DNA from 2 places in the Flexivirga sp. B27 genome. Region 2 is predicted to be linked to the other one. Evidence: predicted binding sites of a transcription regulator. Region 2 holds the regulator's gene; the other holds the start of a gene.
What was found. Region 2 encodes HrcA, which represses chaperone genes, less so after heat shock. Its sites were predicted from a motif close to TTNGCACTCGNNNNNNNCGAGTGCNAA; they were not measured.
Positions count from the first base shown of each region.

Region 1: ACSZL9_RS01255 (DNA polymerase III subunit beta family protein) is a predicted target of HrcA. The motif match lies at 11,031-11,057, and genes of this name have one in related genera.

Region 1 is NZ_JBPYUM010000001.1:264,571-280,445, reverse strand. Features, by position in the region: gene prcA (proteasome subunit alpha) at 1-333, opposite strand, end outside; gene prcB (proteasome subunit beta) at 333-1,148, opposite strand; gene ACSZL9_RS01295 (ubiquitin-like protein Pup) at 1,225-1,425, opposite strand; gene dop (depupylase/deamidase Dop) at 1,513-3,042, opposite strand; gene ACSZL9_RS01285 (Gfo/Idh/MocA family protein) at 3,185-4,207, shown strand; gene ACSZL9_RS01280 (DUF3054 domain-containing protein) at 4,204-4,587, shown strand; gene ACSZL9_RS01275 (FAD-binding protein) at 4,584-5,834, shown strand; gene ACSZL9_RS01270 (molybdopterin cofactor-binding domain-containing protein) at 5,999-8,335, shown strand; gene ACSZL9_RS01265 ((2Fe-2S)-binding protein) at 8,348-8,824, shown strand; gene ACSZL9_RS01260 (MFS transporter) at 8,871-9,938, opposite strand; gene ACSZL9_RS01255 (DNA polymerase III subunit beta family protein) at 9,938-11,020, opposite strand; gene arc (proteasome ATPase) at 11,213-12,835, opposite strand; gene ACSZL9_RS01245 (tRNA (adenine-N1)-methyltransferase) at 13,045-14,067, opposite strand; gene ACSZL9_RS01240 (site-2 protease family protein) at 14,079-15,218, opposite strand; gene ACSZL9_RS01235 (RecB family exonuclease) at 15,309-15,875, shown strand, end outside.
Region 2 is NZ_JBPYUM010000002.1:529,872-545,746, reverse strand. Features, by position in the region: gene dnaJ (molecular chaperone DnaJ) at 1-885, opposite strand, end outside; gene hrcA (heat-inducible transcriptional repressor HrcA) at 910-1,935, opposite strand; gene ACSZL9_RS11410 (DUF3097 domain-containing protein) at 2,121-2,999, shown strand; gene ACSZL9_RS11405 (NUDIX hydrolase) at 3,089-4,018, shown strand; gene nadA (quinolinate synthase NadA) at 4,157-5,143, shown strand; gene ACSZL9_RS11395 (L-aspartate oxidase) at 5,143-6,591, shown strand; gene nadC (carboxylating nicotinate-nucleotide diphosphorylase) at 6,588-7,466, shown strand; gene ACSZL9_RS11385 (winged helix-turn-helix transcriptional regulator) at 7,731-8,153, opposite strand; gene ACSZL9_RS11380 (FMN-dependent NADH-azoreductase) at 8,292-8,939, shown strand; gene ACSZL9_RS11375 (DinB family protein) at 9,003-9,503, opposite strand; gene ACSZL9_RS11370 (DinB family protein) at 9,547-10,092, opposite strand; gene ACSZL9_RS11365 (RNA polymerase subunit sigma-70) at 10,179-11,198, shown strand; gene hemW (radical SAM family heme chaperone HemW) at 11,192-12,424, opposite strand; gene ACSZL9_RS11355 (N-acetylglucosamine kinase) at 12,546-13,529, shown strand; gene ACSZL9_RS11350 (YeiH family protein) at 13,539-14,621, opposite strand; gene ACSZL9_RS11345 (LysR family transcriptional regulator) at 14,693-15,574, shown strand; gene ACSZL9_RS11340 (hotdog fold domain-containing protein) at 15,581-15,875, opposite strand, start outside.

The sequences.
Region 1 (15,875 bases), on a different contig from region 2:
GAACACCGTGCCGAGGGTCTGCGCGTAGGCGTTGGCCAAGCCCCGCGCGGTCACGTCCGAGCGGTCGTAGGAGTAGCCGCGCAGGTCGGCATAGCGGATGCCGGCGACGCGGAGGTTCTCGAACTCGTTGTACTTGCCGACCGCGGCGAACGCGATGCGGTCGTAGATCTCCGACACCTTGTGCAGCGCGCGGCTGGGGTTCTCGGCGACGAACGCGATGCCGCCTTCATAGGCGAGCACGACGACCGACCGACCACGGGCAATTCCCTTGCGCGCGTAGTCGGCCCGGTCCTTCATCAGCTGCTCGGGCGAGACGTAGAACGGCATCGACATCAGCGAGTACCTCCGATCTCACGGCGGCCCTCGAGGACCTCTTGGACCACCCCGGCCAGTTCGTCGTCAGTCACGAATCGGGTGCCCTCACCGTCGACGATCGCGACCGTCGGCCAGATCCGTCGCCCGAGGTCGGGGCCACCGGTCGCCGAGTCGTCGTCGGCGGCGTCATACAGCGCCTCGATGGTGACCCGCACCGCCTCGTCGCGGGACAGCCCGCGCCGCCACAGCTTCTTCAGCGCGCCGCGGGCGAAGAGCGACCCCGATCCGACGGAGTGGAAGTCGTGCTCCTCGTAGCAACCGCCGGTCACGTCGTAGGAGAAGATCCGGCCGGTGTCGCGGTCGAGGTCGAACCCGGCGAAGAGCGGCACGACGGACAAGCCCTGCATCGCCATACCGAGGTTGCCGCGGATCATCGTCGCCAGCCGATTTGCCTTGCCTACCAAGGAAAGTCGCGTGCCCTCGATCTTCTCGTAGTGCTCCAGCTCCACCTGGAACAGCCGCACCATCTCGATCGCGGTGCCGGCCGTCCCCGCAATGCCGACCGCTGAGTATTCGTCAGCCGCGAAGACCTTCAACATCTCGTTGTTGGCGATCAGGTTGCCCATGGTCGCCCGGCGGTCACCGGCAAGGAGGACGCCGTCGGCATACGCGATCGCGACGATGGTCGTGCCGTGCGGCACGTCAACCGCGGTCACCGGGATCGTGCGCGAACCGGGCACCAGCTCCGGTGCATGCCCGGCGAGGAACTCGGTGAACGACGACGAACCGGTCTGCAGGAAAGAAGCGGGGAGTTTGTTGGTATCAGCTGTCATTAACGGTCTCTCTGCACGACGATTGTGTGCCCCCGCGAAGTATTCGGAGGAGCGGACGGGGAGAAACTCCGCGGGTCTACTGCCCGCCCTTTTGGACGAAGCCGCGGACGAACTCCTCGGAGTTGGACTCGAGCACGCCGTCGATCTCGTCCAGCACGTCGTCGACGTCGTCGTCGAGCTCCTGCTTGGCCGGTGCTGCTGCGGGTGCCGGCTCCGGGGCGTCGTCAGCCGGATCCGGCTCGCGGCGCTGCGGATTCTTGTGTTCCTGCGTGGCCATGGCGCTGTCCTTTCGCGTTCTGCTGCTTGTCCCAACCCTACGTTGGGGGTCCGGTATGACGCGACGGCGCGCCATACCGATCGGGCATCAGGTGGTGGCGGGTCGGTCGTCGGCCAGCAGGCGCAGCAACTCGTCCGCGGAGGAGGCGCGCTCCAGCAACGGTCCGACGTGTGCCTTGGTGCCGCGTGCCGGCTCGAGCATCGGCACCCGCTGCAGGCTGGGCTGCGATCCGACGTCGAAGATGACCGAGTCCCACGAAGCGGCTGCGACCTCTTCGGGGAACTTCGCCAGGCAGGTGCCGCGGAAGAAGGCGCGGGTGTCGCTGGGCGGCTCGGTCACGGCGCGCCGCACGGCGTCGGCGTCGATGAGTTCCTCGAACCGTCCGGCAGCCGCGAGCTTGTTGAAGATGCCCTTCTCGGACCGCACGTCCGACCACTGGATGTCGATGGCGCGCAGGCGATGATCGGACCAGTCCAACCCGCCTCGCTCGCGATAGCTCTCCAGTGTCTTCAGCTTGGCGACCCAGTCGACCTCGCGGGCCGCCTCCATCGGGTCGCGTTCGAGCTTGGTCAGCACCTGCTCCCATCGCTGCATGACTTCAGCGGTGTCCGGGTCGAGCTCCCCGTCATACACCTGGGAGAGCCACTTGTCGGCGAGTTCGTAGTAGCTCCAGAGCAATTGGACTCCGGTCATCGTGCGGCCGCCGGCGACCTCCACTGTCTCGCGCAACGTCGGGTCGTGGGACAGCCGGTGCAGAGCCTCGACCGGTTTGTGCACCGTCAGGTCCTCGTTGATCGCACCGTCCTCGATCATGCCGAGCACCAGGCTGGTGGTGCCGAGCTTGAGCAGATTGGTCACATCGCAGTGATTGGCGTCGCCGAGGATGACGTGCAGTCGCCGGTAGCGGTCGGCCGCGGCGTGCGGCTCGTCGCGGGTGTTGATCAGCGGTCGCTTGAGTGTCGTCTCCAGGCCGACCTCGACCTCGAAGAAGTCCGAGCGCTGCGCGAGCTGGAAACCGGGCTCGCGCGACTCGACACCGAGGCCGACGCGACCGGACCCGCACATCACCTGCCGGGCGACGAAGAACGGGATGAGGTGCCGCACGATCTCGGAGAACTGTGTCGCCCGGTCCATCAGGTAGTTCTCGTGCGTGCCGTAGGACGCACCCTTGCCGTCGGTGTTGTTCTTGTAGAGGTTGACGCCGGGGATGTCCGGGCGCGCCAACAGGCGGACGGCCTCGCGCATCACCGACTCCCCCGCGCGGTCCCACGTGATCGCGTCGCGCGGTGTGGTGACCTCCGGCGAGCTGTATTCGGGGTGCGCGTGGTCGACATACAGCCGGGCGCCGTTGGTGAGCACCACGTTGGCGAGGGTCGGATCCTCCTCGTCGGTGAGCTGGCTGGGGTCGGCCGCGCCACGTGCCATGTCGAAGCCGCGCGCGTCACGCAGTGGCGCCTCGTCCTCGTAGTCCCACCCGGCGCGTGCGGCACGCATGCCGACCTGTGTCGCGTATGCCGTCACGACCCGCCCGGACTGGACCATCGGGTTGGCCGTCGGCTCTCCCGGCACGGAGATGCCATATTCGGTCTCGATGCCCATGATGCGACGCACAGTCATGCGGGGTCCCCGGGAAGTATTCGGCGGAGCGAAGCGGGGGAGAAACTTCGTGGGGTGCTCATGCAACGACCATAGGACGCATCTCAGCCAGGCACGAGAGCGGTTCGGTGGACGGACCCGCGGCTCTGCAAGGATGAGTGACGTGACCTCACTTCCCGCTCCGAGAACCCTCGACCCGATGGATGCGCCGACACTGCGCTGGGGCATCCTCGCCCCCGGCGGCATCGCGACGTCGTTCGCCGAGGCGATGCTGGCCGAGACAGGTCAGCAGATCGTCGCGTGCGGGTCACGAAGCATCGAGCGAGCTCGTGAATTCGCCTCTCGTTTCGGCGGGTTCACGGCATACGGCTCGTATGACGAGCTGGTCGCGGACCCGGACGTCGACGTCGTCTACGTCGCGTCCCCTCACTCGGCCCATCGCGAGCACGCCCTCCTCGCGCTGCGTGCGGGCAAACCGGTGCTGGTCGAGAAGGCGTTCGCACGCAACACCGCCGAGGCCACCGAGGTCATCGACGAGGCGCGCAGCCGCGGCCTGTTCTGCATGGAAGCCATGTGGTCCCGTTTCCTGCCGCGGTATGACGTCGTGCGGCAGGCCGTCGCCGACGGCCTGCTCGGCGACCTCCAGAGCATCGTGGCCGACCACGGGCAGCTGCTCTATCCCGACGGCCCGCAGCGGCTCGCCGACCCGGCGCTGGCCGGAGGGGCACTGCTCGACCTGGGCATCTATCCGATCTCGCTGGCGGCGATGCTGCTGCCCGGCGCTCTGCAGGTTGCGGCGACCGGAGTGCTCACGCCCGAGGGCGTCGACCGCACGGAGACGATCACGTTGACGGGTGACGAGGCTGTCGCCACGGGCGTCACGACAATGGCTGCACAGACTGCGAACACCGCTGTCATCGCTGGTGATTCATCACGTCTTGAGTTGCCGGGCTGGTTCTACCAGCCGGGCCCGGTGCACCTCGTCGGACCCGACGACCAGGTGCTCGACTCCTACACTCCAGCTTCGACGCAGCACGGGTTGCACTTCGAGGCGGTCGAAGCAGCCCGCCGGATCAGTGCCGGCGACGTGGAGTCGCCGCTGATGCCCTGGGACGAGACGCTGCGCATCATGCGGCTGATGGACGAGGTGCGCGCGCAACTCGGCGTGCACTACCCCGGCGAATGACGACCGACAGCACGCAACGTCGCGTGTTCGCAGCGATCCTCCTGGACGTCATCGTCGTGGTGGTCTTCGCCGCCATCGGGCGCGCATCTCACGACGAGGGCAGCCCGGTCGTCGACGCCTTGGCGACGGCCTGGCCGTTCCTGGCCGGCGCGACGGTCGGGTGGCTGCTCGTGCGCGGGATCAACCGCACCTGGCCGCTGTCGCTGCGCACCGGGTGGCCGGTCTGGCTCAGCACCATCGTGGTGGGCATGATCCTGCGCCAGGTGAGCGGGCGCGGCACGGCGGTGCCGTTCATCATCGTCGCGACGGTCTTCCTCGGTATCTTCTTGTTGGGCTGGCGGCTGGTCGCCGGGTTGGTCGCACGAAGGGCGCACGCATGACAACAAATTGGTCGGGCACTTACAACTACCGAGCTGCCCGACGGGAGCGGCCGACCAGCATCGAGCAGCTGCGGGAGCTCGTCGCGGCCGCATCTGCTGTGAAGGTCGCCGGCTCCGGGCACAGCTTCAACGCCATCGCCGACAGCGAATCCGGCTGGCAGTTGGACCTTTCCGGGCTCATCGAGCCGCCACGTGTCGACCTCGACACTGGTCTGGTCACGGTCAGCAGCGGCATGAAGTACGGCGAGCTCGTCCCCGCGCTCGCCGAGTCCGGTCGGGCGCTGGCCAACCTCGCCTCGCTCCCCCACATCACCGTCGCAGGCAGTGTCGCCACCGGCACGCACGGCTCCGGTGCCGACCAGCCCGGTCTGGCCTCCGCGGTGCGGGCTGTCGAGCTCCTGACTGCCGACGGCGAGCTCCGCTGGATCGACCACACGGACCGATACTTCGACGGAGTCGTCGTGTCGCTCGGCGCGCTCGGAGTCGTCACTCGCCTGCAGTTGGCGACGGTGCCGGACTTCGAGGTCCGGCAGGACGCGTTCCTCGGACTCGGCTGGGGTGAGATGGTCGGCCGGATCGGCGAGGTGCTCGGATCGGCATACAGCGTCAGCGTTTTCGGTCGCTGGATCGGACCCGGACCCGATCACGTGATCGTGAAGTCCGTGGTCGCGCCGGGCCGACAGGAGCCTGCGCTGCCCGGCGCGAGCCGGACCCCGGACACGTTGCACCCGTTGCAGGCCGCCGGTGCCACACCGGACGCGGTCACCGAGCAGGGCGGCGTCCCCGGGCCCTGGGCGGACCGACTGCCGCACTTCCGGCTCGGCTTCACGCCCAGTGCCGGCGCCGAGATCCAGTCCGAGTTCTTCGTCGCTGCCGAGGACGCCGGCCGCGGCATCGAGGCGCTCCTGGCGGTGGGCGAGGCCATCGCGCCATACCTCCTGGTGTCCGAGATCCGTGCAGTCGCAAGCGAATCCCAATGGTTGAGCCCCGCGCACGCACGTGACTCGGTGGCCTTCCACTTCACCTGGAAGCCGGACGTCGAGAGTGTTCGTCGCGCCGTCGGCATCGTCGAGCGCGCGCTGGCCGACCTCGCGCCGCGCCCGCACTGGGGCAAGGCATTCACCTACCCCGGGCGGCTCGACTTCGCCTACGACCGGCTGGACGACTTCGACGACCTGCGCAGGATGCTGGACCCGGGCGGCAAGTTCCGCAACGACTTCGTCGCACGACACGTCGCACACTCCTGAGCCGCTCCGGCGCGCCGTGCGCAATCTTGACGGACTTGACGAATTCCTGAAAGTTCAACAACTCTTCTGAGCGATCCGCTGTGCCAGCGTGGTCCACGGAGCCGACCACAACAGCCGCGGCATCACCCCGTGCGGGTGCTGTCGTCCGTCGGAAGGACGCCCGCGTGACGATCGACCCGCTTCCACCCGAGCCCGGAACGCCTCAGCCACCCGCGCGGGGAGGGCTCAGCCGCAGGAGATTCGTCGGCTACCTCGTCGCAGGTGCGACCCTGACCGTTGCCGCCGACCTGCGACTCGGCTCCCCCGCCGAGGCGTCGGTCCCCTCACCGCCGCAGATCGCTGCCATCTTCGACCTGGAGGATCTGGAGACCACCGCGGCGCTCCCCACCTCCGGGCTGATCAAGATCACGATCAACTCCGACGGCACGGCGAGCTTCGCCCTGCCGCGCGCCGAGGTCGGACAGGGCATCACCACCTCGACGGCGATGATCATCGCCGAGGAGCTCGACCTGCCGGTCGACAAGGTGCACGTGTCGCTGGCGCCGGCTCGGCCGGAGTTGGCCTTCAACCAGCTCACCGGCGGCTCGAACTCGACCGTGTCGACATACACCCCGATCCGGGTGGCGGCGACCATCGCCAAGGGCGCGTTGATCAAGGCCGCGGCGATCGAACTCGGTTACGCAGTCGACCAATTGACCGCCAAACTCGGCGTCGTGAGCGCGCCGAACGGCAAGACCGTGACGTATGGCGAGCTCGCGACCAAGGCCGCGAGTGCCAAGACCAAAGCCATGAAGACGGAGCTGAAGCCGCGGTCATCCTTCTCCGTCGTCGGCAAGCCGCACAACCGGCTGGATGCCCGGGACATCGTCACCGGCAAGAAGCAGTTCACGACCGACCTGCAGGTCCCGGAGGCGTTGCCGACCATGCTCTGCCGTGCTCCCGGGTTGAACGGCCGGCCCGCCGAGCTGAAGAACAAGGACGCCGTCCTCAAGATGCCCGGCGTCACGGATGTCGCGGTCGTCGAGACTGGGATTGCCGTGCGGGCCAAGACCTTCGGGCAGTGCATAGACGCCGTTCGTGTCGTCGAGGCGTCCTTCCACGACAGTGTGGTCGGCGACGCCGACGACGAGTCGATCCTGGCCGAGCTGCGCAGGGCAGAGATCCCGCTCGCCGTTCCGAAGATCCCGCTGCTCGGACTCCAGGTCGACACCGACTTCGAGTTCATGTTCCGCAGCAGTGCAGCGCTGGAACCCAACTGTGCCATCGCCGACGTCCGGCACGACCGCGCCACGGTCTGGGCCGGCCTGAAGTCGCCCATCGTCGCGCAAGGTGCCATCGCCAGGGCGGTCGGCCTCCCGCTGGACAAGGTGACGGTTCACGTTGTCACTGGCGGAGGTTCCTTCGGCCACAAGCTGTTTCACGATCCGGCGCTCGAAGCCGCGCGGGTCTCCAAGGCGACGGGCAAGCCGGTCAAACTGATGTGGCACCGGGTCGACGAGCCGCGCCAGGGCCGGATGCATCCGATGGCGACCTCGCGCTGTCGGGCAACGATGCTGGGCGATCAGGTGTTGACCTTCGAGCAGCGGCATACGAGTGTGACCACCGACTTCAGCCACGGACTCGGCGAGATGCTGACCGCGACTGCAGCCGAGCTGCCCGCCGGCCTCGGTGGCATGGCGCTCTCGCAGAGCATCTTCCTGCTGACGCAGGATCTGCCCTACAACTTCGGCGTCGTCACCCAGCTGCTGGACGAGACCGACAGCCGCTTCAACACCGGCTCGATGCGCTCGATCTACTCCCAGGACGTGGCGTGTGCCAGTGAACTCACCGTCGACCTGATGGCCCGCAAGGCCAAGAAGGATCCGTTGGCGTTCCGACTCGCGAACATCAAGTATCCGGAGGTCAAGGCCGTGCTGGAGAAGGTTGCCGACGTCGGCAACTGGGGTCGCAAGATGCCGAAGGGCACGGCGCAGGGCATCGCGGTGCATCGCGAATACAAAGGCGCGACAGCCTTTCTCGTCGAGATCGACTGTCGTCCCGAGACGGTCGACCGGAAGGTCCGCGATGGCGTGACCGGGCCACGTGTCACCAAGGTCGTCGTTGCGGTCGATGCCGGACTCGTCATCAACCCGCGCGGCATCGAGGCCCAGATGATGAGCGCCGCGTCCGACGGGATCGGCCTCGCACTCACCAACAGCGCGCACCTGAAGGACGGACACTTCCTGGAGGCCAGCTGGGACAACTACTTCTATACCCGCGAGTGGAACGCACCCTTCGAATTCGAGTGCGTGATCATGCCGTCGTCCTCGAACCAGCCGGGCGGTGTCGGTGAGGCAGGCGTGCCTGCGTCCTTCGCCGCCGTTGCCTGCGCCTACTCCCGAGCGACCGGCACCACGCCGAAACGGTTCCCGATCAACCACGGCACGTTGTCCTTCGAGGTCAAGCCCTACACGCCGTCCCTTCCCGAGTCACCGACCGACGGTCTCGACCACACCTACTGAGCGGAGATGTCAATGGCCACACACACTTTCAAGCTCAACGGCGAGCAGGTCACCGTCGAGGTCGAGGACGACGTGCGCCTGCTGTGGGTGCTGCGCGACGTGCTCAAGGTGACCGGCCCGAAGTACGGCTGCGGCATCAACGTCTGCAAGGCGTGCACGTCACACATCAACGGCAAGGCGTTCAACCCGTGCTCGGTCCAGGTCAAGGACATCAAGGCCGATGACGAGATCACCACCATCGAGGGCCTGCCCGGCGAGGTCGGCGCCGACCTGCACCCGATGCAGGAGGCCTGGCTCGAGGAGGACGTCGCACAGTGCGGCTACTGCCAGCCGGGGCAGATCATGGCCGCGGTCGCACTCGTCAACAAGGTCAAGGCTGAGGGCCGCGCGATCACCGACGATGACCTGGACAGCATCCGCAACGTATGTCGCTGCGGCACCTACGTGCGGATCCGCAAGGCGATCCGGGCCGGCGCCGCCAAGATGTGACAGGCCGGTCCTCACGCAACATCCCACAACCAGCGACCGTTGCCGGTTATGCACGATCGTTGGCGCGCCAGGTCCACCAGAGCAGCGTGCCGCCCATGCCGAGGGCGCACAGACCCAACGCCCACCGTGTGTCTGCTGCGCCCGCGACGGTCGTGAAGATGACGGTGGCGACGAGAAGCGTTGCCATCTGGACGAATACGAGCATCGACTGATACCTGCCCAGCTGATCCATCGGCGACGCCGCGAGGTATGCCGGGAAGAGGTGCGCGGTGGCCACTGACACCCCGACACCCATGAAGACAGCTGCCGCGAAGCCGACGACCGGAGTCGTGCCGAGCGCCATACCCAACAGACCGACGGTGACCATCCCAAGGCCGACGCCGACCGCCGGGCCCGGTCGATCAGTGACACCGCGTCGCGCCACGACCGCCGTCACGACGATGCCGCCGATGAGCCATCCCACTTCCATCAGACCGGAAGCCCCTGGGCCCCAACCGGATTGACGGGCGAGCAACGAGGGTCCGTAGATGACGGCCGGCAGCACGACCAGCACAACAGCGAAGGTCGCGGCGTCGACCGCTGCGACACCGCCGAACGCGATCGCGGCAACGGCGAGCGCGCCGCACGGCGGTCCCGCGATCCGCGCCAGCTGGGACAGCGTGCTGTTGAGCGCGGTGGCTCGCGGCAGCGCATCCCCGGTGGCGAAAAGTCTTGGCACCACACCGGATGCGGGCAGATAGAACGCCTCCTCGACTCCGGTCACGATGGCGACGAGGATCAGCAACCAGGCATGCACACCCGCGGTGTTCGCGATACTCACCACGGCCAGCGCGAGCACCAGCATGGATGCGTCGCCGATCAGCAGCATCCGTCGCACGCCGACCCGGTCCGCCACCGCTCCCCCGACGAGCAGCAGCGAGGCGGTCGGCAGGGTGATCAGCACCCCGACGAGACCCGTCAACCCGGCCGAGATGCCCGTGGCGTACCACGTGACCGCGAAACCGAACGCCACGCTGCCGGCCAGGCTGGTCGCGGACGCGACCGTCCACCAGATGTATGCCGCCGGCAACTTCGCGTGCTCGGCGGCCGGCGCCGCCACCGTCCGGGCGGTCATCACTGTGGCGGGTCCCTCCGGACCGGCATCACGACGGTGGTGAACGTGCCTTGGTCCGCGGAGCGGACGACCACGGGCCCGCCTACCTGCGCCGGGAGCTCGAGCAGCACCTCAGGGCCGATGCTGACTTCGAGTGCACCCAGGAGCAACGTCGGGCGGAACGCGGCAGCCAGTCGCTCTCCGGTGCAGATGGCGCTCAGGCGCACACCGTGCTGGTCGCCGTCGATGCGCACGTCCAGGTGTTCGGGTCCGGTCGAGAGCACGACGACCTCGGCGTCCCGCAGGTCCAACAGCTCCTCGGCCAGCCGTGCGCGATCGACGGTGACGCGTCCCGCGCTCGGCGGCAGAGAGCTGAGCACCGAGTGATACGAAGGGAATTGCGCGTCCACGAGATCGAGCACGAGCTCGTCGTCATCTGCTGTCAGAGTGGCGCCACCCACCGTGACACGAAGGCGGAGCCGGTCGTGCGCCGCTGCGAACGCCGCTGCCCGAGCCACCGACCCGGAAGCCACCACGATCGGCCGGTCGGCACCACCGGCCTCCTCGACCGGGAGCGTCCGCACGGCCATCCAGTAGCGGTCCGTTGCGACGACGGTGAGTTCGTCCGCATCGACCTGCACGAGCACTCCCTGCAGAGCAGGTATGTCGGGCAGCGCCGCCGCAGCCGGTGAGACCTGGCGCAGCGCGCTGGCCAGCTCCGGCCCACGGATGATCGCCGTCGTCGGCGTCGACGTGTCGCCCGAGGCGGGGAGCGCCGCAATGATGTCCTCGGCCGTCTCGCGTGCACGGCGCGCCATACCGGTGGCCTCGTCGGCATACGCCCGGAGGGCTGCGCGGGCCTGCTCCGCCGGGCCGTCGAGCACGGTCCGAATGTCCTGCAACGACAGGCCGATTCCCCGCAGTCGGCTGATCGTCGTGGCGCGTCGTTCCTGCTCGGTGGAGTAATAGCGGTAGCCGCTCGCAGCGTCGACCTGCTGGGGTTGCAGCAGGCCGCAGTCGTCGTAGAAGCGCAGCGCGCTCGCGCTGAGACCGACCAGTCGCGCGAATGCGCCGATCGTCAGGAGGGAATCGTGGTCAGGCACGGTCCAAGCTTGGTCCCTCAACCAACTCGAAGGTCAACTTTCATCACGTCGGTCGAGTAGAGCGTGGAGGAGTGCAGCGGGGGAACGCTCTTATCGAGACCACGTGGTCTCGATACACCTCCTCCGCTGCGCTCCCCCGGCACTCGACCGACGTGCTCGGATGTGCTCAGCCCCGGCACTCGACCGACGTGCTTACAGGTACTGGCCGGTGCCCTTGATGGAGTCGATCGAGCGGCCCGGCTCGGCGCCGTCCTTGCCGTCGATGAGCGTGCGGATGTAGACGATCCGCTCGCCCTTCTTGCCGGAGATGCGTGCCCAGTCGTCCGGGTTGGTGGTGTTGGGCAGGTCTTCGTTCTCCTTGAACTCATCGACACACGACCGCAGCAGGTGGTCGACCCGGATGCCCTTCTGACCGGTGGTCAGTTGGTCCTTGATCGCCATCTTCTTGGCGCGGTCGACGATGTTCTGGATCATCGCGCCGGAGTTGAAGTCCTTGAAGTAGAGGACCTCCTTGTCACCGCTGGCGTAGGTGACCTCCAGGAACTTGTTCTCGTCGATCTCGGTGTACATCCGCTCGACCGACGCCTGGATCATCGCCTCGACGGTCTCGGTCGCCGAGTTGTTGTGCTCGGCGAGATCGTCTGCGTGCAAAGGCAACTCGGGCACGAGGTATTTGCCGAAGATGTCCTTGGCACTCTCGGCGTCCGGACGTTCGATCTTGATCTTCACGTCCAGCCGGCCGGGCCGCAGGATCGCCGGGTCGATCATGTCCTCACGGTTGGAGGCGCCGATCACGATGACGTTCTGCAGCTGCTCGACACCGTCGATCTCGGCCAACAACTGCGGCACGATCGTGGTCTCCACGTCGGAGGAGACACCCGAGCCACGAGTGCGGAACAGCGACTCCATCTCGTCGAAGAACACCACGACGGGCGTGCCGTCAGACGACTTCTCCCGGGCCCGCTGGAAGATCAACCGGATGTGCCGCTCGGTCTCGCCGACATACTTGTTGAGCAGCTCGGGACCCTTGATGTTCAGGAAGTATGCCGTCTCGTCGCGCCCGGTCTTCTCGGCGACCTTGCGTGCCAGGTTGGCGGCAACTGCCTTGGCGATCAACGTCTTTCCGCATCCGGGAGGGCCGTAGAGCAGCACACCCTTGGGCGGCTGCAACGCGTGCTCCCGGAAGAGGTCGGCGTGCAGGTAGGGCAACTCGACGGCGTCGCGGATCTGCTCGATCTGTCCGGCCAGTCCGCCGATGTCCTCGTAGTGGATGTCCGGGACTTCCTCCAGCACCAGGTCGGCGACCTCGGCCTTCGGGATGATCTCGAAGACGAAGCCGCTGCGGCTGTCACACAGCAGCGAGTCGCCGGCACGGATGACCTGGCCGGCGAGGTTGGCGGAGATCCGGCAGATGCGCTCCTCGTCGGCGTGAGCCACGACCAGGACACGGTCCTCGCCGAGCATCTCCTTGGCCTGCACCAGCTCGCCGACTCGCTCGAAGCCCACTGCGGCAACGACGTTCAGCGCCTCGTTGAGCATCACCTCACGGCCCAGCGTCAGCTCGGACGGCTCGATGGACGGGCTCACTGCCACGCGCAGTTTGCGGCCGCTGGACAGGATGTCCGCCGTCGCGTCGTCGTGCGTCTCCAGGACCACGCCGTATGACGCGGGCGGTTGCGCGAGACGGTCGACCTCACCCTTGAGATTGACGATCTGCTCGCGGGCTTCCTTCAAGGTCCGCACGAGGCGTTCGTTCTGGGCACTCAGCGTGCCGACCGACGTCTGCAGCTGACGCACCTGGTGTTGCAACTCCACTGAGCCCGGCTGGCCGCCCGACTGACCCGGGTGGGAGGAGAACTCAAGTCGTTCGCGCAAAGTCCGGATCTCCCGCTGGAGTTCCTCGATGGATTGCTGGGGCGTACCTGACTCTGAGTGGTGGTCGTTCACGGTCGGCCTCCTTACGCGAGCGCGACGGCAGAAGTCGTCGCTAGCTGATGCCTTCCGACCCTAACCCGCGAACTTGCTCACTCCTGCGGTGGCTCGCCTGCCGAACGTTGCAATTTGCGCAGCTTCTTCTCCGACACCGGACGCTCCCCCAGATTCTCGGAGGTCCAGGACTCCTCGGACTGCCCGACCTCGAACGTGCTGGTCTCAGTATCTGGAGCATCCGGGTCCTGTGCCGCCTTCGCCGGGCGCCGCTTGCGGACCGGCGGCGTCACTCCCGGTGCCAGTCGCCGGGTGGAGATCAGGAACCCGGTGTGACCGTGCATCCGGTGCTGCGGTCGCACCGCCAGGCCCTCCAGATGCCAGCCGCGGACCATCGTCTCCCACGCCTCCGGCTCGGTGTAACCGCCGTGCGCCCGGGCGGCCTCGGCCACCCTGGACAGCTGGGTGACCGTGGCGACATACGCGATGAAGACCCCGCCGGGAGCCAGCGCTTCGCCGGCAGCGTCGAGGCATTCCCACGGCGCGAGCATGTCGAGCACCACCCGGTCGACGGTCCCGGGACTGGTGACGGTCGGAAGCACCTCGACGAAGTCACCGACCGTGATGGTCCAGGCCGGGTGGTCACCGCCGAAGAAGGTCCGCACGTTGCCCTTGGCGATGTCGGCGAACTCCGCGCGCCGCTCGATCGAGTGCAACTCGCCGGTGTCGCCGACAGCACGCAACAAGGACATGGACAACGCGCCGGAGCCGACGCCGGCCTCCACGACGCGCGCGCCGGGGAAGATGTCGGCCATCGCGACGATCTGTCCGGAGTCCTTCGGGTAGACAACGGCCGCCCCACGCGGCATCGACATGACGTAGTCGGACAACAGCGGCCGCAACACGAGATATTCGGTGCCGGCGGTGTTGGTGATGGTGCTGCCGTCCGGCAGGCCGATCAGGTCGTCGTGGTCGAGATGCCCGCGGTGGGTGTGGAACTGCTTGCCCGCGGTGAGCAGCAAGGTGTGCATCCGCCCCTTCGGGTCGGTCAGCTGCACGCGCTCTCCGGCAGCGAGCGGGCCGCGTCGAGCGGCGGATCCGGTGGGTTCGGGCGCAGTCACGGTCGCTCAGCCTAGACGGATGCTGCCGACGGTCGCTCGGCAGCCGCCAGTGCCTCACCCAGCAGCTGGATCGACACCAGCCCGGCCACCTGACCGCCGGACACCACCAATAACTCCTGTATGGCGCCGCCGACGTCCTGCGCCGCGCGCACCAGTGCGGTGACGTCCACGTCGACCGACGGGACCTGGGTGATCCAGCCGTCCGGCTGGACCTGTGCCAGAGCCGACACCGGGATGTCCTGCATGCCCGGCTGCCCGACGCGGGACAGGTCGGCCATGCCGATGACGCCCCACGGCACACCGCGCTGGTCGACCACGACGACATCGCTGTCGGCACGCACGCTCGCGGCAGGACTGCTGTCGGGCACGACGGTGGCCGGACGCAGCACGTCGCGCACCCGCACCCGGGCGAAGAGCCGGCCGGACCGTGCCCGCGCGATCGCGTTACTCGCCCCGAACCAGAGGAACCCTGCGATCAGCACCGACCACAGCACATAGAAGGTGCCCGGGGTGTCACCGCGCACCAGCGGCAGCACGACCGCCCAGCCGACGAGGAGCGCTGCGAGCACCCGGCCGCACCAACCGGCGACGAGCAGCCCTGCGGTACGCGAGCCGGTCAGGCGCCATACGAGGGCATCGACCAGGAAGCCGCCGTCGAGCGGCATCCCGGGCAGGAGGTTGAAGACCGCGACGAAACCGTTGGTGTAGATGAACGCACCGATCAGCAGCCGGGCCACGTCGCGGTCGTCGGCCACGATCTGCAGACCGAGCCAACCGACAAGTGCGAGAACGGCATTCGCGAGTGGACCGACGACGGCGACCAGGGCACTCGACATCGGCGAGGTGTCGTCGGTGTCGTATGCCGTGTGTCCGCCCCACAGGTCCGCGACGATGCGTCGCACCCGGTAACCGCGCCATTGCCCGACGAGCGCGTGTGCGGCCTCGTGCGCAACTACGGACAACAGCAGGAGCAACGTGTAGAGGAAGGCCACGAAGTAGGCGGTGCCGCCGAGATCCGGGTAGGCGTTGGACACCTGGGGTCCGAAGGTGACGATGATGATGACGGCGATCACCGGCCAGGTCCGGCCGATGTAGATCGGCACGCCGCGCAACGTGCCCAGTTGCCAGCCGGGCCGATCCGCGTTCGCCATGGTCCCAGGGTACGTGCCGGGTCTGCGTCGCCCGCGCCACAGTCCGGGCTCCGGCCGGACCTGTCCGACCTGCCGGTTAGCGTGGGCGGCGTGGCAGATCAGACTGAGGTGACCGGTCCGCAGACCGACGCCGGCAGTGCACCCGGCAGAGAACCCGGCACCGACCGGGCGCCGGCCGGCGAGCCGCGACCGGTCCGGCCCGCGCTCTCGCCCAGCCGGGCCGGCGACTTCATGCAGTGCCCGCTGCTCTATCGATTCCGCGTGGTCGACCGCCTGCCCGAGGAGCCGTCGCCCGCCGCGGCGCGCGGCACCCTGGTGCACGCGGTGCTGGAGCGACTCTTCGACCAGCCCGCCGCCGAGCGCACGATCGACGCGGCAGTTGCCCTGCTCGAGCCGCAGTGGGCGGCACTCGTCGACCGCGAGCCGGAGCTGGCCGAGCTGCTCGGCGACGATGGTCCCGACGAGCAGACGTGGCTCGCCGACGCCGCCGAGCTGGTCCGCCGGTGGTTCGCGTTGGAGGACCCGACGCGCCTGGAGCCGGCCGAGCGGGAGCTCTATGTCGAGGCGGAGGTCGACGGGCTGACGCTGCGCGGTTACATCGACCGCCTCGACGAGGCGCCCGGTGACCTGCTGCGCGTGGTCGACTACAAGACCGGG
Region 2 (15,875 bases):
CTGCGGGATGTCGACGTCACGGGCACCGTCGAACGTGTCCAGCGGCAGCGACGTGCCGAGCGCAGCGGCAGTCATCGGCAACTCGACCGAGCAGTGCAGGTCGTCGCCCCGCCGCTGGAAGGTCGAGTGCTTGCGCACCCGCACCTCGACATACAGGTCACCGGCGGGGCCGCCGCCGGGGCCGACCTCGCCCTCGCCACTGAGCTGGATGCGGGTGCCCGTGTCGACTCCTGCCGGCACCTTGACGGTGATGGTGCGCCGGTCGCGGATCCGGCCCTCCCCGGAGCAGTTGAAGCACGGGTCGTCGATGATCTCGCCGTAGCCGCGGCAGGCCTGGCAGGGGCGGGTGGTCATCACCTGACCGAGGAACGAGCGCTGCACCTCCTGCACCTGTCCGGTGCCGTGGCAGATGTCGCACGTGTGCTTGCCGGTGCCGGGGCGGGCTCCCTCGCCGTCACAGACCGAGCAGGAGACCGCGGTGTCGAAGGTGAGCTCCTCGGCACCACCGAAAACCGCTGTGCCCAGGTCGATCTCAACGGCGATGAGTGCATCCTGACCACGCTGCGTGCGCGAGCGCGGACCGCCCTGCGCAGCGCCCGCGCCGCCGAAGAACGCGTCCATGATGTCGGAGAACGAGAAGCCCTGGCCGTAACCGGCGCCGCCGGTCGCAGTGGCGTAGGGATCGTTGCCCATGTCGTAAGCACGCCGCTTCTCGGCGTCGCCCAGCACGTCATACGCCTGGGAGATCTTCTTGAACTGGTCGGCGGCCTCCTCGGACGGGTTGACGTCCGGGTGCAGCCTGCGCGCCAGCTTGCGGTAGGCCCGCTTGATCTCTTCCGGGCTCGCGCTCTGTGCGACCCCCAGGTCGCCGTAGTAGTCGTTCACAAATTTCCTTCGAGCAGTTCGAGGTCAGTTGTCGAGGATGTCGGCGACGTAGCGTGCCACTGCACGCACCGCCGCCATGGTCGAGGGGTAGTCCATCCGGGTCGGACCGAGCACGCCCAGGCTGGCGAGGCTTCCCGTGTCGTATGCCGTGCTCACGACCGAGGTCCCGGCGAACCCGCTGATGGAGTTTTCGGTGCCGATGCGGACTGCGACGCCGTCGGTCGGGTCGCTGCCCTGCTGGGACAACAACCGCAGCAGCACCATGTGTTCCTCGAGGGCGTCGAGCAACGGACCGAGGGACATCGCGAAGTCGCTGGAACGGACGAGGTTTGCGGTGCCGCCGAGCACCACCCGGTCCTCGCGCTCCTCCTCGAATGCCGCAGCGACCGCGTCGATCACGACCGGCCTGGCATCGACAGCGTCCTCGGCGAGCTCGGCCGACCAGCGCCGCAACGGCACCGCCGCGGCGGCCCGCCGCAACCCGATGCTCTTGTCGTTGAGACCGGACCGCAACTGGTGGATCAGCTCGTCCGCCTCGGCCTCGGTGAGTGACCTGTCGAGCTCGATGACCCGCTGGTCCACCTGCCCGGTCGACAGGATCACCACGAGGGTCAGGCGGTCAGCCGACCGCGGCACGAGCTCCACGTGGCGCACCTGCGCGGCGTTGAGCGACGGATATTGGACGACGGCCGCCTGCCCGGTGAGCGTGGACAGCAGCCGGACCGTGCGGGAGATCACGTCGTCCAGGTCGACCGATCGCACCAGGAACGTCTCGATCGCGTTGCGCTCGGCCCGCGAGAGGGGCTTGATCTGGCTGAGCTTGTCGACATACATGCGATAACCGGCGTCGGTTGGGATGCGGCCCGCTGAGGTGTGGGGTGCGGCGATCAGGCCCTCGTCCTCGAGCGCGGCCATGTCATTGCGCACGGTCGCCGCGCTGACACCCAGCTGGTGGCGCTCGAGCAGCGCCTTGGAGCCGACCGGCTCGGAGGTCGACACGTAGTCCTGCACGATGGCGCGCAGCACCTGCAACCTGCGGTCGTCGCTCATGTCACCCTCCTTCGTCACTCGCCGTCAGCACGCGGTACTTGGCACTCAGGTATGTCGAGTGCCAAGTCTACTTGCCTCCGGCAACTCGGCCGAATCGCCTTTCCCCGACCCGCGCCCCGACATCTGCGATGGCGCGGCTCCTCACCTCCGATAATTCGCCGCGAACGCCGACTAGTCTTCACGACGTGACGGACAGATATGGCACCGACGTTCTCGCCGGCGACTGGCGCAAACCGCCACGGGGGCGCTCCGAACAGGTCCCCGCCGAGCTCGGTCTGGTCGTCGAAGAGGTGCAGACCGGCTGGTGCGGCGCCGTCATCTCCGTGGAGAAGTCCGGCGGCATGCGGGTGGTGCTCCTGGAGGACCGGCGCGGTCGCAGCCGCGCCTTCCCGATGGGTCCGGGCTTCCTCATCGACGGCAAGCCTGTCGAGCTGGTTGCCGCCACCTCGAAGTCGGACGCCGCTGCCCTGCAGACCGCCCGGGAGGCCGCGACACGCACCGCGAGCGGCTCACGTGCTGTCGCCGACGCCCCCGCTCGCGTGGCCCGCGGGTCGCGGATCTTCGTCGAGGGCAAGCACGACGCCGAGCTCGTCGAGAAGGTCTGGGGTGCCGACCTGCGCATCGAGGGCGTCGTCGTGGAGTTGCTCAACGGTGTCGACGACCTGCGCGAGGTCATCCGCGACTTCGCGCCGACACCCGAGCGTCGCATGGGTGTGCTGGTGGACCACCTCGTGCCCGGTGCGAAGGAGGAGCGCATCGTGCGCGAAGCCCTCGCCATACCCGAGGCGCGGCAGGACGTGCTCGTCCTCGGTCACCCGTATGTCGACGTCTGGCAGTCGGTCCGGCCGGAGCGGCTGGGCTGGACGAAGTGGCCCGTCATACCGCGTGGAACGTCTTGGAAACACGGCATACTCGCCGAACTCGGGTGGGCGCACGCGACGCAGGCGGACGTCGCAATGGGTTGGCAGCGCATCCTCGGCACCGTCCGCAGCTACACCGACCTTCAGCCCGAACTCCTCGGCCGCGTCGAGGAACTCATCGACTTCGTCACCGCGACCAGTTGAGTTCCGAGCCGAGTGAGGACACGAACGACGTGAGGCCCGCAGCGAAGAGAACCGGCGCGACAGCGAAGCGAACGGGCGCGACGGAAGGCATGCAGCTCGAGGCCGAGCTGGTCGCCGTCGTGCTCGCCGTCGACGCCGGCCGACCCTGGGTGCTGGCGACCGGCGAGCCGCCGTCGCTCCCCGCCGGACCGCTGACCGCTGAGGAAGACTCACTCCAGGCCGGCGTGCGCGAATTCGCCCGCGAACGCAGCGGATTCGACCTCGGCTATGTCGAGCAGCTCTACACCTTCGCCGACCTCGACCGGTCCAGCAACGGCCGCCGGATGGTGTCGATCTCGTACCTCGGGCTGGCCCGCGCCACGATCACCGGCAGTGTGCGCCCGACCGACTGGTCGGCGCTCTACGACCTGCTGCCCTGGGAGGACCGCCGGCACCTCGCCGACTCCGGCAGCGACCGCCTCGGCGAGGGGTCCGGCGGCGCCCGAGCCGACCGGCTCGGCGAAGAACTCGAGCGCGCCCTGCGCCGCTGGTCCGACGGCTCCCCGGAGCAACTTGAGCGCTGTCGCTTCCTCTTCGGGTATGACGGCCGACCCTGGCGACCCGATCTCGCTCTGCAGCGCTACGAGCTGTTGTGGGAAGCTGGCATGGTCGCCGAATCCCCCTCTGCCGGAAGGATTTCCGCGCTCACCGCGGGTCCGATGACGCACGACCATCGACGCATCCTGGCGACCGGCTTGTCCCGCATTCGGGCGAAGCTGCAATACCGCCCGGTCATCTTCGAGTTGATGGCCGCGACCTTCACCCTGCTGACCCTGCAGGAGACCGTCGAGGCGATTGCCGGACAACACGTCCACAAACAGAATTTCCGCCGCGCGGTCGAGGTTCAGCACGAGCTCGTGGAGCCGACCGGTGAGGTCTCCCACGAGACCGGTGGCCGTCCGGCGAAGCTCTACCGCTTCCGCGGCTCGGTGCGTGAGGAGCGCGCCCAGGTCGGCACCAAGTTGCCGTTGCCGCGATAGACCGCTCGCTCGACCGTCCGACATACCGACCGTCGGCACTTCGGGACACACCGCGTGCCGGACCACCCCATTTCCGGTGTTATGCTCACTTTCAGCATTTACTCATCGTGAGCATTAACCCATTCTGAGGAGTCGATGGTGAGCATCAGCGAGCTGCAGGAATACGACCACGAGGCGGCATACGAGCAGGTCCGGCACGTCATCCCCGAGGTCGAGTGGGCGATGTATGCCGAGGACATCGAGGCCATCCAGCGGCTCAAGCGCGAGCAGGACGCGGTCATCCTGGCGCACAACTACATGACGCCGGAGGTCTTCCACGGCGTGGCCGACATCAAGGGTGACTCACTCGCGCTCGCTCGCGAGGCCGAGAAGGTCGATGCCGGCACCATCGTGCTTGCCGGTGTGCACTTCATGGCGGAGACCGCCAAGCTGCTCAACCCCACCAAGCGCGTGCTGCTCCCCGACCTGCGGTCCGGGTGCTCCCTTGCGGAAAGCATTACGCCGCAAGACATTGCGCAGCTGCGCAAGGAGCACCCCGGTGCTCCGGTCGTGACCTACGTCAACACGTCGGCCGCAGTGAAGGCCGCCAGCGACATCTGCTGCACGTCGGGCAACGCGGTCAAGATCATCCAGTCGCTCGGCGTCGACAAGGTCATCATGATCCCCGACCAATACCTGGCACGGAACATCGCCGCGCAGACCGGTGTCGAGGTCGTCACGCACCCCGGCTCCTGCGAGGTGCACGAGCGGTTCAGCCCACTGGACATCGTGCAGATCCGCGAGGGTCACCCGGGCGTCACCGTGCTGGCCCACCCCGAGTGCCCGCCGGAGGTCGTCGCCGAGGCCGACTTCGCCGGATCCACCGCCGACATGCAGCGGTATGTCGAGGACGAGCACCCGGCCAGCGTCGCGCTCATCACGGAGTGCTCGATGAGCGACAACATCGCCGCGCAACACCCCGATCTGGAGTTCGTGCGGCCGTGCAACCTGTGCCCGCACATGAAGCGAAACACGTTGGGCGCCATACGAAAAGCGTTGGAGACCGGCGGCCCCGAGATCGATGTCGATCCGGCTCTCGCCGTGCCCGCCCGGCGCGCCATAGACAACATGTTGGCGGTGAAGTGATGACGAACCCCATCGTCATCGTCGGCTCCGGGCTCGCCGGACTCACCTGCGCCTGGGCCGCGACCGAGCCGTGCGTGCTGGTGACCGCCGGGTCGCTCACCGCCGGCGCCGCGAGCATGTGGGCCCAGGGCGGCATCGCCGCGGCCGTGGCTGCGGACGACTCACCCGCGTCCCACGCGGACGACACCTGGCGCGCGGGAGCATTCGCCGGAGACCGCGCCGTCATCGACCGCATCACGACCGACGCCCCCGACGTCATCCGGCTGCTGACCGAGCTCGAAGTCCCCTTCGACCGAACCCCGGACGGCCACCTCGACCTCGCCCTCGAAGGCGGCCACAGCCGCCCGCGCGTGGCTCACGCCGGGGACCACAGCGGCGCCGCCGTCACCGCCTGTATGGCGTCCGCGGTGCTGCACTCCCCCACCGTCGATGTCCGCGAAAACCACTCTGTCGTCGAGGTTCTCACCGACGATGAGGGTGCAGTCAGTGGCGTCGTCGTGCGCAATGCCGATGGTGCCGACGAGACCATCGCGACGCAGCGCGTCGTGCTCGCCACCGGCGGTCTCGGCGGTCTGTGGGCGCACACGACCAACCCGACCACCGCACTCGGTCAGGGAGTGGCGCTGGCAGCACGCGTCGGAGCCCGGACCGATGACCTGCACCTGGTGCAGTTCCATCCGACCGCGCTCGATGTCGCACGCGACCCGAAACCCCTGCTGACAGAGGCTCTTCGGGGCGCGGGCGCAACTCTGCTCGCCGACGGGGTCCGGTTCGTCGACGAGCTGCAGCCGCGCGACGTCGTCGCCGCGGCCGTCTGGGAGCAGCTCTCCGCCGGCCGGACCGTTCGGCTGGATACCCGCGAAATCGATGACGTCACAAGGAGATTCCCTGCCGTCGCCGACCTCGCAGCAGCATCGGGGCTGGACATCGCAGCGGACCTGCTGCCGGTGTGCCCCGCCCTGCACTACTCGATGGGTGGCGTGACCGTCGACGACCGCAGCCGGACCACAGTGCCCGGTCTGTGGGCGATCGGCGAGGTCTCCCGCACCGGTCTGCACGGCGCCAATCGGCTGGCGTCCAACTCCCTGCTCGAGGCAGTCGTCACAGGCCGCGCAGCAGCTGCGGACATGTGTGCGCAAGCCGGCACTTCGTGGAACACCACTGTCCCGCAAGCAGATCCGACGACATTGCTGCCGCGAGGCAACACGTCCATCCCGGTGCAGGTCGTGCGCGACATACTGGGCTCGGCGTGTGGTGTGTTGCGTGACGGGCAGAGCTTGCAGGACGCTGTCGACGCATTGGCACCGCACACCGGTGACGATGTCGCGTATGTCGCCTGGCTCATCGCCCGGTCCGCGCTGGCGCATCCGCACAGTGTCGGCGCACACCGCCGCACCGACGACCCGGCAGCGACAGTCGGCCCCACACCTCAAGGAGCACCCGCGTGACCACGCCAGAACTGGACCGAGTCGTTCGAACCGCACTGGCCGAGGACCTCGGCCTGGGCGGCGACCTCACCACGCGGCTCACCGTGCCCGGCGACGCGGCCGGGACGGCATACATCGTCAGCCGCGAGGAGGGTGTGCTGTCCGGTGCCGAAGCTGCAACCGCGGTCTTCGCGGCGGTCGACCCGGCACTGCAGGTCGACTGGGCCAGGCACGCGGGAGACAAGCTCGCGCCCGAGGATCTCGTCGCCACGGTCAGCGGGTCTGCGCGCTCGATCCTGACCGCCGAGCGCACAGCTCTCAACCTCCTCGGTCGCCTGACCGGAATCGCCTCTCGCACCAGCGTTTTCGTCGCCCTGGTGGACGGCACGAAGGCACGCATCGTCGACACCCGCAAGACGACGCCCGGCCTGCGTGAGCTGGAGAAGCGCGCCGTGCTTGACGGCGGCGGCACCAACCACCGATTCGGGCTGTATGACGCCGTCCTCGTCAAGGACAACCACGTCGGCCTGGGCGGCGGACTCCTGCCCGTGCTCGAGCGCCTCGCCGCGAACAGCGGGCATCTGGTCCGGGTCGAGATCGAGGTCGACACCATCGAGCAACTCGACACCGTGCTGGCCTTCGACGCCGAGCGCGTCGGCAGCGGGCAGGCACCTGTCGTGCACGCCGTGCTGCTGGACAACATGGAGGCCTGGCAGGTCGCGACCGGCGTCGCGCACATCCGCCGTCACCCGGCGCCGCTCATCGCGGAGGTCTCCGGCGGGGTCAACGAGGAGACGGTGCAGGAGCTCGCCCGCGCCGGCGCCGACGCGATCTCGGTCGGTGCTCTCACGCACAGCGTGACGTGCCACGACTTCGGCCTCGACCTGCAGGTCTGATCCACCCGCTCGACGACACTGACGGTCGCCTTCACTGTTGCCCGCCGAATTCGGCCGTCAACGGTGCAGGCGGCCGCCAGACGCGCACGGCCGACGCACTTGAAAGTGCCTTTTGTAAGCCGTCCGATACCCACTCATGATGGTGTTACGCACCAGCAGTGAGGGAAGGACGAAGACATGGTCGATCACTCGACACGCGAACGCCTTCCACGCCGCGAACGCCACCCGCCGGCGCATGCGATCCAGCGCCGCATCGCCGACGAGTCAGCGCACACCAGCGTCAGCGGCCGCCCGCCGCCTGCCGACGCCGAGACGTTCGCTGGCCGCCCGGTTGGTCGCGATCTCGTCGTGATGCGCCGCCGCCCACGCGGCAAGCGACATCACCGCATCCATCAGCGAGCGGCCCAACTTGGTCAGGTCGTACTCGACCCGTGGCGGGACCTCCGCGTATGCCGTCCGGGTGAGGACGCCGTCACGCTCGAGCTGCTTGAGCGTCTGGGTCAGCATCCGCTGGGAGATGCCCGGAATACTCGCCTGCAGATCGGTGTACCGCAGCGGGCCCGAACGCAACGTGCTGACGATCAGGACGGTCCATTTGTCACCGATCCGATCGAGCACCTCCCGGATGAAGGCGCTGTCCTCCGGCCAGGTCTGACACGGACCTTGCAACTGCCGCGCTGACGCCATCTCAAAACCTCTCATCCGGTCTGTAACCGCATCCTCAGTATGCAACGTCCACCGGTGAATCACATCTCCACCAACCACAGACTGCCCCGAATCCTCGGAGCGCACGTGCAAATCCATTCTCCCGAAAGGAATTTCAGCATGAGCTACCTACTCCACATCGACTCCTCCGCAGCCGGCACCGCATCCGTCTCCCGGCAGGTCGCCCAGTCGTTCCTGAACGTGTGGGACGGCGCCGTCGTGCATCGCGACCTCGCGGCCATGCCGGTGCCGCACCTCACCGCGGCCGGCATCGCCGCGCGTGACACCGACGCCGCCGCACGCAGGGACGACGAGGCCACCGCGGCGTTCGTGCAGGACACCCTGATCGATGAGTTCCTGGGCGCCGGCGCCTATCTCTTCACGGTGCCGATGTACAACCTGACAATGCCGTCGGTGTTCAAGGCGTGGCTCGACCAGATCATGGTCTTCGGCCGCACGATGACCATGGAAGGCCCGTCCCCTGCCGCCGGTCGTCCGGCCGCCGTGATCTCGGCGCGCGGGGGTGGTTACAGCCCCGGCTCGCCCCGGCACGGGCTCGACTACGTGATCCCGACCGTCGAGGCACTGCTGGGTCGCGAGGAGATGCTCGGGCTCGACGTCACGAGCGTCGTGCCTGAGCTGACGATGGCACCGCACACACCTGCCCTCGCCGAGCTGCTGCCGAAACACGAGGCGTCGATGGCGGATGCCCACGAGCTCGCCCGACGGCTTGCCGGCTCGTTCACCGACCGCAGGACGGTTGCCTGAGTCACCAGCCGAGCAGCCGGCGCATCACGGTGTCGGCAAGCAGTCGGCCGCCCGGACGCGACATCAGTCGAGGACCAGCCACTGGTGGCCGTCGATGAGTTCGCGGGCGGCGTCCAGATGTCCCGCGTGCGAGGCGGTTTCGACGATGGCGTGCAGCACCACCTCACCGACGGTCGCCATCCGCCACTCGCCGAACAGTTCTCTCGGCCACCAGGTGGGTGGCGCGTCGAGCGCCGCGTCCGCAAGGGCGCGGTCCGCCCTCGCGCATTCGTCGCGGTATGCCGCAAGCACGACCTCCGGCTCGGTGTCCGGTGGGACGTGCCAGGCGTTCGACGGGGTGTCGAACGTCGCGATCGCTGCCGGGTCGGCGGCCGTCACGGCGTTGAACCACAGGCGTTCCACGTCCACGGTCAGGTGATTCACGAGGCCGAGCATGCTCCATCCGCTGGGCAGCATGGCTCGGTGCAGGTCCGCCGCTGCGAGTCCGTCGACCGTGTCGAGCACGTGCGCCCGCGCACTCTGCAGTCCGGCAAGGGTGGTGGCCTTCAGGCTCGTGTCGGTCATGTCGTGCTCCGTATCCATCGGTGTGTCCATCGGGTGTCGTCCGTTACCGCGGGCCGAGTCCGGTGCGTCCGTCGAGGAGTTCGCGCGCGATGTCCAGATGGCCGGCATGCCGAGCAGTCTCCTCGATCATGTGCAGCACGATGGTCCGCGCGCTCTTGGCGAGTTCGACATGCTCCGGCATGAACGAACCGCTCGGAGCGTCATCGAGTGAGACCGCCGCGAGGAACTGGTCCGACAGCCGGCACTGCGCACGGTAGGCCTCGAGCACCTCGGCAATCGGGTCGTCGACACGGAATCCCTGCGACACCTCTCGGTCCGCCGGCTCGCCCTGGTCCTCCCCCTCGTCAGCACCATCGTGCTCCGGCACCCGCCCGGCCAACACGATCTGGAACCAGTACATCTCGGCACCGCCGAGATGCCAGATCAGCCCGATCGGCGTCCACCCCGACGGCACCACCGGCGTCCGGAGCGCAGTCTCGTCCAGGCCGTCCACGATTGCGAGCACCGCCGCACGCTGCTCGCGCAGGTATGCCGTCAGGGTCGCCTTCTCGACGTCCGCACTCACCTCGACAGTTGTGTTCGTGTTCATGGTTCAGCTCCTTCTGTGGGCCGCGTGCCGCGACCGTTCGTGTTCCGACATGAGGTGAGACGTCGCGTTCGCGCCATACTCATCGGGTGAGCACTGACAACGACCTGCTGCTGGCCCAACAGGGCGACCACGCGGCATACGACCGCCTCCTGCGGCCGCTGCTGCCGGAACTCCACGCACACTGCTACCGGATGCTGGCCGCCTCCCACGACGCCGACGACGCACTGCAGGACGCCCTGGTGAAGGTATGGCGACGGCTCGGCGACTTCGAGGGCCGCAGCACCCTGCGCACCTGGCTCTACACGGTGGTCACCCGTTCGTGCATCGACCTCGCCCGGGCAAGGGGCCGACGGGCGATGCCGATCGATCTCGGTCCGTCGAGCGCCCGCGCGGTCGTCGACGATGCGCCGAGCACCGAGATCTCCTGGCTCGGTCCGTATGTCGGCGAGGCGCCGCACGGTGCGACGTCGCCCGCGGCACGCTACGAACAGCGCGAAGCGGTCGAGCTGGCCTTCGTCGCAGCGCTTCAGCACCTGCCCGGGAACCAGCGCGCCGCGCTGCTGCTCTTCGACGTGCTCGGCTTCTCGGCCGAGGAGATCGCGACGATGATGGACACGACGACGCCCGCCGTGAACAGCACGCTGCAGCGGGCACGGGCGACGGTCACACGCAGCGTGCCCGACCGGTCGCAACAGGCCACCGCGCGTGCGATCGGTGACCGGCAGCTCGGATCGATCGTCGAGCGTTTCACCATGGCGTTGGAGTCCCGCGACACCGACGCTCTCATCCAGCTCGTCACCGAGGACGTCACCTGGGCGATGCCGCCGATGCCCCACTGGTATGCCGGGCTGGGCGCGGTCGGCGACTTCGCCGCGCAGGTCCCGATGGGCAACTGCGGCAGCTGGCGGACGCTGCCGACGAGCGTCAACGCCCAACCCGCCGTCGCGTGCTACCTGCGCCCGGACCGTGCACCCGCCCATGGAGCGTGGGCCATCACGGTCCTGACCCTGCGCGAGACCCGGGTGTCGGCCATCACGTCCTTCCTCGGGGTGCAGCACTTCACCGCACTCGGCCTGCCGACCGAGTTGCCACCGATCGGTCAGTAGCCGAGCAGCCGCCGCACCACCGTGTCGGCGAGCAGCCGGCCACGCAGCGTCAGTCGGGCCACCGGGGCATCACGGCGGACCGCAGCCGGCCCCTCCAGCAGCCCGTCGGCGATCAGGCCCGCGACGGCGCGGCGGCCGCTCTCGTCGAGCACGGCCAACGCCAGTCCGTCGGACAGCCGCACCCCGAGCAGCACCTGCTCGTCATACCGCTGCTCAGGGGTGAGGATCTCGCGGCCGGCGCCCGGCGACGACCCCGCCATCACCCGGTCCGCGTATGGCGACGGGTGCTTGACGTTCCACCAGCGCACCCCGCCGACGTGACTGTGCGCACCCGGGCCGACACCCCACCAGTCGTCGCCGCGCCAGTACGACTCGTTGTGCCGGCACCGCGCGTCCGGTCGACGCGCCCAGTTGCTGATCTCGTACCACTCGAATCCCGCTGCTGACAGGACGGATTCGGCGATCTCATACTTCGCCGCCTCGTCGTCGTCCTCGGGCATCTGCACGACGCCGCGCCGCACCTGAGCCGCGAGCTTGGTGCCCTCCTCGACCACCAGTGCATAGGCGCTGATGTGGTCCGGCTCCAACTCGACCGCCGCCTCCAGGCTGCGGCGCCAGTCATCGGTGCTCTCCCCCGGCGTCCCGTAGATGAGGTCGAGGCTGACCTGCATGCCGGCCTCGCGCACAGCACGCACCGCCGCGCCGACGTTGGCCGGGTCGTGGGTCCGCTCGAGCGTCGCGAGCACGTGCGGCACAGCCGACTGCATCCCGAGGCTGACCCGTCCGAAACCGCCCTTCGCCAGCGTCTGCGCCACCGCCGCATCCACGGTGTCCGGGTTGGCCTCGGTCGTCACCTCGGCGCCCGGTGCCAGTCCGAACCCGGCGCGCACCTCGCCCAGCATCCGCGCCAGGTCCCCGGCGCGAAGCATCGTCGGTGTGCCTCCGCCCACGAAGACGGTGCTCACCGCCGGAGCCGCCTCACCGAGCACCTGTCGCGCCAGTCGCAGCTCGGCCGAGGCCGCGTCCGCGTATGTCGAGACCCCCGCGCCGTGACCGCCGAGCTCGCCGATCGTGTACGTGTTGAAATCGCAATAGCCGCACCGCACTGAGCAGAACGGCACGTGCAGGTAGACGCCGAGCTGACGGTCCGCGATCCCTTCCGTCGCCGATCGGGGCAGCGCACCGTCGGACGGGACGGGTTCTCCGTCGGGCAGGGCTGAAGGCACCGCACAATCGTAGGTCGGCGGACTCACCCCACGAAGTTCTCCCCCGCTTCGCTCCTCCGATACTTCGCGGGGACCCCGAGTACCTGTGACGGCATTTCGAGCAAGCGAGTTGAATGGACCCATGACGCTCTTCCTCACGATCGACGCCGGCGGCACCTCGACGCGCGCCCTGGTCCACGACAGCGATGGCGCGTGCACGGGGTATGCCGTCGCCGGCGGTGGCAACCCGACGGCATCAGGCGTGGAAAGCGTTGCCAACGTGATGCGTTCAGCTGCGGACGACGCCTTGCAGCAGGCCGGTGCCCAGCCCGGGGACGTCGACTGCGCGCTCGCCGCCATGGCAGGCTCCGCCGTCGGACTGACCGGCGTCGAGCGAGGACTGCAGCAGCTCGGCGTCAGCGCGCCCTTGCGGATCGGCAGCGACCTGGAGGCGATGTTCTTCACCGGCACGCCGCAGCTCGACGGTGCCGCGCTCGTGTCGGGCACCGGTGCCGCCGCCATCGTCGTGCAGGACGGCGTGACGAAGGCCCGCAGCGATGGACGCGGGTGGCTGCTGGGTGATGTGGGTTCCGGCTACTGGATAGCGCACCGCGTCGTGCGTGCGGTCACCGCCGACCTGGATGCGCGAGGCCCCCGCACAGCGTTGACCGACGCGCTCCTGCACGCGGCGGGCGTGACCGGCGGCCGGTCAGCCGGCAAGGACGTCCTCCTCGATCAGCTCGTCTCAATCCTCTATGCGATCCCGACGCCCGGCATCGCCCGATTCGCGCCGCTCGCCTTCGAGTTCGCCGACTCCGACCTGGTCGCCGGAGAGATCATCGCCGGTGCCGCGGAGGGCCTGGCCGAGACTGTCCTCGCGCTGCATGCTCCGAGTGACGACGCACCGCTCATCGTCGGCGGCAGCATCCTCTTCCACCAGGACGGGCTGCGGGCGGACGTCGCGCAACTGCTGCGCGACGGCGGCTGGACCGGGGACATCCTGCCGGTCCCCGACGGCACCCTCGGGGCCGTCGTCATGAATCTGCGCGTCGCCGGCGTCGAGGTCGATGCCGCGCTCCATGGTCAGGCCCGGAAGTCGTTGTCCGTCATACGGTCTCGCAACTGACCTGCTGCGTCACAAGGTTCCGGTCAACCCTTGCAGGCCGAGGCTGGCGAGGGACACGCACACCCAAAGGAGCGCTCCCAGCAACAGCGGCCGGTGGCCGGCTTCCCGCAGTTGCGCCGGCCGCATGCCGACCCCGATCCCGGCGAGGGCGACGGTGATGAGGAAGGTGCCCAGGAACGTCAGCGCATCGTGCCACCCGGCCGGGATCAGGCCGAGCGAGTTGATCGCCGCCGCCACCAGGAAGCCGACCAGGAACGCCGGAACCACCTTGCGCCACGGGATGCTCACGCGCTCCCCCTGACTCGCTGCCTCCCGCCGCGCGGTCACGAAGGCCAGCACGATGACGATCGGGATGATCAGCAGCGACCGCGTCAGTTTCACCACGATCGCGTAGGGACCGGCGCCGTCGCCGAAGCTGTATGCCGCGGCGACGACTGACGAGGTGTCGTTGACGGCCGTGCCGCTCCACAGTCCGAAGGAGTGCCCGGTCATCCCGATGAGGTGGCCGATCGGCGGAAACAGCAGCACCGCAAGGATGTTGAAGGTGAAGATGGTGCCGATCGCGTAGGCGACATTCGACTGCTTCGGGCGTATGACGGCCGTGGTCGCGGCGATCGCGGACGCGCCACAGATGCCGGTGCCGACACCGATCAGTGTGGACAACTCGCCGTTGATGCCCAGTGCACGACCAATCAGGAAGGCGCCCCCGAGCGCGACCACGAAGGTGCCGAGCATCACCGGCAGCGAGCTCCCGCCGACGTCGACGACCTTCGCGAGCGACAGTCCGGTTCCCAGCACGACGATCGACAGTTGCAGAACACCCTTGCCGGCGAAGCCGATGCCCGGTGCCAGTCGGTCGTCGTGCAGGCGCGGCACGAGCGCACCGGCCACGATGCCCAACACGATGCCGAAGACCGGGCCACCGATCACGGGGGCGAAATGCCCGAGGACTGATGCGACAGCAGCGATCACGACGGCCACCAGGAGGCCGGGCGCTCGCTCCAGCAGCGCAGCGGATCGCGATGGTTCCTGCGGTGCGCTGGTGCTGTCCGGTGTCCGCTCGGTGCGGTGCTCATGCGTCGTAATTGCCACGATTACAGCTTCGGCCGACCGCGCCACGGGCGGTAGCCGTCATCTCTCCATGCCGGGTATATCCTCCGCATATGACTTCATGGCCGGATCTGAGCGCGCTCGAGCTGCTCGTCGCCGTCGCCGACCACGGCAGCCTGTCCGCGGGAGCGCGTGCGACCGGCGTCGCGCAACCCAATGCCAGCCGGTCGATCGCCCGACTCGAGCGGCATCTCGGGGTCACCCTGCTGCACCGGTCGACGACCGGGTCGACCCTCACGGCCTCCGGGCTGCTGGTGGTGGACTGGTCGCGGAAGGTCATGCAGGCCGCGCGCGAATTGGCCGAGGGCGCAACGTCGCTCGCCAGCGACAGCGCCGAGTCGATCGTCGTCGCCGCGAGTCAGACTGTCGCCGAGCACCTCCTGCCGTCCTGGCTGGCCGCCCTGCGCGAGACCCATCCCACGGTCCGCACCAAGATCCACGTGCACAACACCTCCGACGTCCTGGCCGACCTGCACGAGGCACGGTGCGATGTCGGTTTCATCGAGGGCCCGCGGCCGCCGCGCGGCGTCAACCATCTGGTCGTCGCCCACGACGAACTCGTGCTCGTCGTCCCGCCGCGTCATCCGTGGGCCGGCCGCACCGATCCGGTGACTGCCGACGACCTGTGGATCACCCCGCTCGTCACCCGCGAGCCCGGATCCGGCACCCGAGTCGCGCTCGACGAGGCGCTCGGCTCGCCCGCCCAGTCGGTCGTGGAGCTCGCGAGCAACGCCGCGGTGCGCGTCAGTGTGCAGTCCGGCACCGCACCCGCGGTGCTGAGCAGGCTCGCCGTGTCCGACGCCCTGGCCGGCGGGACGCTGGTCGAAGTCCCGACGTCCCTGCGACTGCACCGACAGCTGCGCGCCGTGTGGACCGGCCCACGGCGCCTGCGCGGACCGGTCGCCGAGCTGGTCGCGATCGCCGGCCGCGAGTGAGCGTTCCTACTTCGCTGCCGTCACCCACAGCGGTATGACGCCCTTGACCACCTCGGTGCCGTCGGCGAGTTTGCCGGTGACACGCACCCGCACCTCGTGCGGCGTCGGCTGGTCCCAGTCGGCCGGGTCAGTCTCGGCAACACACTCGACGGCCGACGGCACCTTGGTGATGTAGTCCAGCTGAATTCCCCTGGGAATCCAGCGAGTTCCCGGCTTCACGGTGGCTTCGGCGAGCAGACCCATGGCCGCTTCCATGCCGTTGGCGACCGCGATGGCGTGGATGGTGCCGATGTGGTTCTGC